Regions from separate parts of the Pantoea sp. PGP6 genome, predicted to be linked through region 1. Evidence: predicted binding sites of a transcription regulator. Region 1 holds the regulator's gene; the other holds the start of a gene.
The links. The regulator ArgR, encoded in region 1, controls arginine synthesis, uptake and breakdown. The targets are predictions, from matches to a motif close to ANTGAATAAAAATACANT.
Positions count from the first base shown of each region.

Region 2: the regulator ArgR is predicted to act here: its motif matches at 1,385-1,402, upstream of argC (N-acetyl-gamma-glutamyl-phosphate reductase).

Region 1 covers NZ_JBQBMA010000001.1:517,052-520,468, forward strand. Annotated here, with positions in the region: gene yhcN (peroxide/acid stress response protein YhcN) at 1-228, opposite strand, end outside; gene ACLIBF_RS02505 (YdgH/BhsA/McbA-like domain containing protein) at 329-601, opposite strand; gene yhcN (peroxide/acid stress response protein YhcN) at 697-960, opposite strand; gene argR (transcriptional regulator ArgR) at 1,449-1,919, opposite strand; gene mdh (malate dehydrogenase) at 2,351-3,289, shown strand; gene mscM (miniconductance mechanosensitive channel MscM) at 3,336-3,417, opposite strand, start outside.
Region 2 covers NZ_JBQBMA010000001.1:195,240-198,656, reverse strand. Annotated here, with positions in the region: gene argB (acetylglutamate kinase) at 1-262, opposite strand, end outside; gene argC (N-acetyl-gamma-glutamyl-phosphate reductase) at 277-1,281, opposite strand; gene argE (acetylornithine deacetylase) at 1,449-2,597, shown strand; gene ppc (phosphoenolpyruvate carboxylase) at 2,953-3,417, shown strand, end outside.

The sequences.
Region 1 (3,417 bases):
ACCGGTGCGCGCTTCAATCACTTTATAAGCGCTGGCACCCTGTTCATCGGCTTTCTGAGACAGCTCAGCGCGATAATCCATGGGGGCACCCGCTGTACCGCTGATGGTTACGGTGCCCGCAGGCTGCAGATTCTGCGCTTGCTCGCCGGTTACCAGCTGCGCGGCAGATGCGCCGAACGCCATAACGGAAAGCAGGCTGACTGTAGCGATGGTTGTTTTGATTTTCATTTTTCGTCTCCTCAATACGTTCAACAACCTGCGGTGAAAAGAAGAAGCGGGTCGTCGACTCTTGTCTCTCATGCGCCTTTCACGGCGTCATAACGGTTAATTATTTATACAGCTCAGCGGTGACGTGATAGGTGTCGTCCTGGTTGTTTTCGATGATGCGATAGTGGCTGGCACCCTGAGCATCGGCTTTCTCAGACAGGACCTGACGGATATTGGTCTGATCGCCGTCCCGACCGCTGACGCTGATGGTCTGGTTCATCGGTTGCAGATTCTGGCTCTGTGCCTGCTGGTTTGAGACCAGGCTGGCTGCGCTGGCACCGACTGAGAACACGGAGGCCAGACTGAGTACGGCAATAGCAAATGTAGTTTTCATGATCAACTCTCCTGAAACTGTGTTGCCTCATCCCACCGAGGCGCATAACCGCGCGTCAAAAAGTGGGCTGCTGGCGATATTGGGTTGCGCTGGGCTTAGTTGTACAGACGGGCGGTAGCGTGATAGTTACCGTTGTTGTAAGCCTCAATCACGCGGTAGGCTTTTGCACCCTGCTGATCGGCTTTTTCGCTCAGCTGCTGATTAATTTCCATCGGTGAGCCCGCTACGCCGCTGACGCTAATGGTACCCGCCGGTTGCAGATCCTGCGCCTGCGCAGCGGTGACAGATTCTGCTGCTACAGCACCAAAAGAGAGGGCAGAGAGAATGCTCAGGGTTGCGATAGTAGTTTTTACGTTCATGTATTTTTCCTCGTCGTCAATTTTTATCTTTTTAGTTGGTGTGATTTGCATCACGAAAAGAAGTATAGAACTAATAACGGAAGAAATTAATACCCCGCTAATAATGTTTTTTTGTGATTCTTTATCCTTATGGCTACTTTTAATAACTCAACGTTATAAAAAACGGCGGAAAAATGACCTTTTCGCTGTTTTTTATTGCAAAAACAGGCAGATAAATCACTTTATCTTTTTGTGCGAAAATACGTGGTCGATCAGACTGGTCTTTGATTTAGATCTGGGTAATGTCGCCAGAGTGGTGATGTAAAGCAGTGTAAAATACCGCAAAAGGTTAAGCAGACCAAAAGGTATGACCAATATTCGCATTGGCGAAAGCAGGACAGAGTTCGGATTAACTGTTTGATCTACTGGAGAATAGGGCAGGGTAAGTGGCAGGGCGAGCAGAAAGGGCGGTTGAACGGTCGCGTGAGGCCCGATCAACCGCTCTGTTATCAGAGTTCCTGTTCAAACAGGTTAAGAATCGCCCCGTGCAGCTGCTTAACCGTAAAGTCGCGCGCGCGGGTGATAAAGATGGTGTCATCGCCAGCGATGGTGCCGAGGATGCCTTCCGATTTACCCAGTGAGTCGAGCAGGCGCGCAATCAGCTGCGCAGCGCCTGGGCTGGTATGAATCACCACTAGCGCATCATTGTAATCGATGTCGAGAACCAGGTTTTTTAACGGGCTGGTGGTGGTAGGCACGCCAAGCTCGGCGGGCAAGCAGTAAACCATCTCCATCTTGGCATTGCGGGTGCGTACCGCGCCAAACTTGGTCAGCATACGAGAAACCTTTGACTGGTTAATGTTCTCGAAGCCTTCATCCTGGAGCGCCTGAACGATTTCGCCCTGGGAACTGAATTTTTCTTCTTTTAATAAGGCTTTGAAAGCCTTGATCAGATCGTCTTGTTTCGATGGGTTTCGCATAGGTTACCAATAAATAGAGGGAATAACCGCACATCCGCCCGCGGCAGAGTGGTGATTATGCATTTAAATGCATTTTTATGCAATCGGTTGATTGATGAGCAGGGTTCGGGCGGCTAGCGGGCGGCGATAATAGCAAAGAAATCGTCTCAGACCAAAACCCCTGTCACAGCACCGAAAGGCGAAGGTTGCAAAGTTGTTATATTATTGGTGGTGTAGTAACAGAAAACGCACGTAGCCGTTCTCTGTCTGCCGACGGCAAAGTTGTCGGTCATTCAGGTATTAAGATGATATGTAACTTTTGAATCCGGAGATCACGTGTGAAAATACGTAGAATTAACAACGGATACGCGTCATCACCTGAGCTGTTGATTAAGGTCTGACACAGATGGAATTCCGGCTCTTCTCTGCCCCACCTTAATAAGGAGTTAAGAATGAAAGTTGCCGTACTCGGTGCCGCTGGCGGCATAGGCCAGGCGCTCGCACTTCTACTCAAAACCCAGCTTCCCGCAGGTTCAGAACTTTCACTGTATGACATCGCGCCGGTAACGCCGGGCGTTGCCGTCGATCTCAGCCATATTCCTACTGCGGTGGCTATCAAGGGATTTAGTGGAGAAGACGCCACGCCAGCATTGCAGGGTGCCGATGTGGTACTGATCTCCGCCGGTGTGGCACGTAAGCCCGGTATGGACCGCGCCGACCTGTTCAACGTTAACGCTGGCATTGTGCGCAACCTGATTGATCAGGTGGCGACCACCGCGCCAAAAGCGTTAATCGGCGTGATCACCAACCCGGTCAATACCACGGTGGCGATTGCGGCTGAAGTCCTGAAAAAACACGGCGTCTACGACAAAAATCGGCTGTTCGGTGTTACCACGCTGGATATCATTCGCGCCAATACTTTTGTCGCGGCGTTAAAAGGCAAGCAACCGGGTGAGATTGAGGTACCGGTTATCGGCGGCCATTCCGGCGTGACCATCCTGCCGCTGTTGTCGCAGGTGCCAGGCGTCAGCTTCAGCGAGCAGGAAGTGGCTGATCTCACTAAACGCATCCAGAATGCCGGGACCGAAGTGGTAGAGGCCAAAGCCGGTGGCGGTTCTGCTACGCTGTCGATGGGTCAGGCTGCGGCACGCTTCGGTTTATCGCTGGTGCGGGCGCTTAACGGCGAGGCCAACGTGGTGGAGTGTGCTTATGTTGAAGGGGACGGCGAATATGCGCGTTTCTTCTCACAGCCGCTGCTGTTGGGCAAAAATGGCATTGCCGAACGCAAATCGATTGGTAGCCTGAGCCCATTCGAGCAGCAGGCGCTGAACGGTATGCTGGAGACGCTGAAGAAAGATATTGAGCAGGGCGAAACGTTCGTGAAGCAGTAATCACCGCGTAAACCCAACAACGCCCGGCTAAGCCGGGCGTTGTCGTTTACAGGCCGCCCGATTTATAGGCGCGTGCGGCCGGTGCCCCATTGCTGGCCGGCAGCTTCTTGCCCAGTGTTTCCATCCGC
Region 2 (3,417 bases), 320 kb from region 1:
GGGTTTTGTTGGCAGTTCCCGCCAGCGCACCGGTAATAATGTCGATCTGATCGGCCGGCGTGACGCGCAGGCCGTTCTTTTTCTTCACCGGCAGCGCCAGCTTTTTCATCAGCTCATCCACCAGGCAACCGCCACCGTGAACAATAATCAGCGGACGCTGATGGGCACTGCGATAAGTCAGCAGCGCATCAAACAGACGGGCCAGCGCTTCTTCGCTGTCTAACAGCACACCGCCCAGCTTGATAATCAATGGATTGGTCATGGTTTACTCGTCCGTTAGGTCAGTGAGGTGGTTTCAGGGAAGCCGAAGCGGATATTCAGACACTGGACTGCCTGCGACGCGGCGCCTTTCAGCAGGTTATCTTCGGCGGCCACCACAATCAGGTGCTCATCCTGTACCTCAAAACCGATGTCGCAATAAGGCAGACCCACCACCGCTTTCAGTGCCGGAACGCCCTGCTCGTAGAGCCGGACCAGTGGCTTATCGTGATACGCGCGCTGGAACACTGCCGCCACGTCTTCGCGGCTCACGCCCGGATTTAACCGGCAGGTTATCGTCGCCAGAATACCGCGCGGGAAGTTGCCCAGATGCGGCGTGAAAATCACCGGCGTACCAAGATGCGCCACGATTTCCGGGTGATGACGATGGTTGAACAGACCGTAAGGCTGCAGGCTGACTTCGCAAAAGCTGGTGCCGACGCTGGCTTTACGCCCTGCGCCGCTCACGCCGCTGGTGGCGTTGATCACCGGCCACTGTGCCGTATTCAGCAGGCCCGCCTCCACCAGCGGTTTCAGCGCCAGCTGGGCCGCCGTCGGGTAACAACCCGGCACGGCCACCAGCTGTGCCTGCTTAATCTGCTGATGCTGATATTCCGCCAGGCCATAGACCGCTTTATCCAGCCAGTCGCCATGCTGATGGGTGAAGCCATAGAAGCGGGTATAAAACGCGGGATCATTGACGCGGAAGGCACCGGACAGGTCGAATACCACACAACCGGCCTTGAGAAATTCCGGAGCCAGATCGTGGCTGACTTCATGGGCCGTCGCCAGAAAAACCACATCCACTTTATCTGCCCATTCCGCCGCATGGCTCAACGGCTGTAGCGGCAGATCCACCACCCCTTTCAGCTGCGGATGCAGATCGGACAAGCGCTTACCCGCATCGGGACTTTGCGCCGAAACCGCTAAAGCGGTTATGTTGATATCTGGATGGCGATTCAGGAAGGTGGCGAGCTCTACGCCAGCGTAACCACTGGCACCCACGATCAGCGTATTCAACATCAGGCTGTAACCCTTTTTACAGTCACACGTTCCGGGTCGCGGCCTTGCCCCGTTGCCCACAATGTCGTTTGCAGCGATTTAAGGTTCACATGCAGACGACGTTAATGTATTTTTATTCACTATTAATGCATGAATATTGATACATCCTAACTCAAGGACCGTCAACAGTGAAGACAAAATTACCGCCTTTTATCGAACTCTACCGCCAGTTGATCGCCACACCGTCAATCAGCGCAACCGATGCCGCACTGGACCAGAGTAATGAAACTTTAATCAATTTGCTGGCTGGCTGGTTTCGCGACCTCGGCTTCAGCGTTGAAGTTCAGCCGGTGCCCGGCACCCGCAATAAATTTAATATGCTGGCCCGGACCGGTGACGGCGCAGGCGGGCTGCTGTTAGCCGGTCATACTGACACCGTGCCGTTCGACGATGGCCGCTGGACCCGCGATCCCTTTACCCTGACCGAGCACGACAACAAACTCTACGGCCTCGGCACCGCAGATATGAAAGGCTTCTTCGCCTTTATTCTCGATACGCTGCGGGATGTGGATGTCACGACGCTGAGCAAGCCGCTCTACATCCTCGCCACCGCCGATGAAGAGACCACCATGGCCGGCGCTAAATACTTTTCTGAATCGACCCAGCTGCGTCCGGATTGCGCCATCATTGGCGAACCGACCTCACTCAAGCCGGTTCGCGCACACAAAGGGCACCTGTCGAACGTGATCCGTATTGAAGGCAAGTCGGGCCACTCCAGCGATCCGGCGCGCGGCGTCAACGCCATTGAACTGATGCATGAATCGATCACCCATCTGATGCAACTGCGCAATACGCTAAAAGAGCGCTATCACCACGATGGTTTCGCTATTCCCTATCCCACGATGAACTTCGGGCATATTCACGGTGGCGATGCGGCTAATCGCATCTGCGCCTGCTGTGAACTGCATATGGATATCCGGCCGTTGCCGGGCTTATCGCTCAGCGATCTGGATGGACTGCTGAACGACGCGCTGGCCCCGGTCAGTGCACGCTGGCCTGGCCGTGTGACGGTCGCAGAGCTGCATCCGCCGATTCCGGGTTACGAATGCCCGGCGAACCATGAACTGGTCAGCGTGGTCGAGAAATTACTCGGTACGCCAACCGAAGTGGTGAACTACTGCACCGAGGCACCCTTTATTCAGCAGCTCTGCCCGACGCTGGTACTGGGACCGGGCTCGATCAATCAGGCGCATCAGCCAGACGAATTTATTGATACCGCATTTATTAAGCCGACGCGGGCGCTTATCAGTCAGGTTGTGCAGCATTTTTGTCACTGATTAACAGCAAATGGGGCATTTCACTGTGATATCAGTAAAATGCCCGGTCATTCTGCGGGATTTAACAATAAGAATAACTTATCCCGCTCCGTCCCAAATAAATTCCATGAATTTCGGTTAGTTAGCCGCACGTTCGCCCCACTTTAACGCATTTGACGTGGACAGGTTTACGTGGCTAGATAAAAGACGTTGTTATGCCCACCGGGTAACTATCCAGATATTTTCAGATTGCAGACAGGCGGCAACTGAGCAAATTCCCCGTACATTACCGGGAAGATAAAGTTGCTGCTTTTTCTGCTGCCTGAAAAGGGTCGGGTGTAGAAGTTTTTCAAGACGATAAGGGTGTCAGGGTCCAATGAACGAACAATATTCCGCAATGCGAAGTAATGTCAGTATGCTCGGCAAACTGCTCGGGGATACGATTAAGGATGCGCTGGGCGAGAACATCCTCGACCGGGTGGAAACCATCCGTAAGCTCTCCAAGTCATCCCGTGCAGGTAATGACACTCATCGTAAGGAACTGCTTAATACGCTGCAAAACCTCTCCAATGACGAGTTACTGCCGGTGGCCCGCGCGTTTAGCCAGTTTCTGAACCTCACCAACGTGGCTGAGCAGTACCAGACCATCTCGCACAGCGGTGAAGGCGCAAACCATCCTGAACTGCTGAAAAAGACCTTCGAAACCCTGAAACAGCAGAAAGACATCAGCGAAACCGCGATCCGTGAGGCGATTGAGTCGCTGTCGCTGGAGCTGGTGCTGACTGCGCACCCGACCGAAATCACCCGCCGCACGCTGATTCACAAGCTGGTGGAGGTCAAC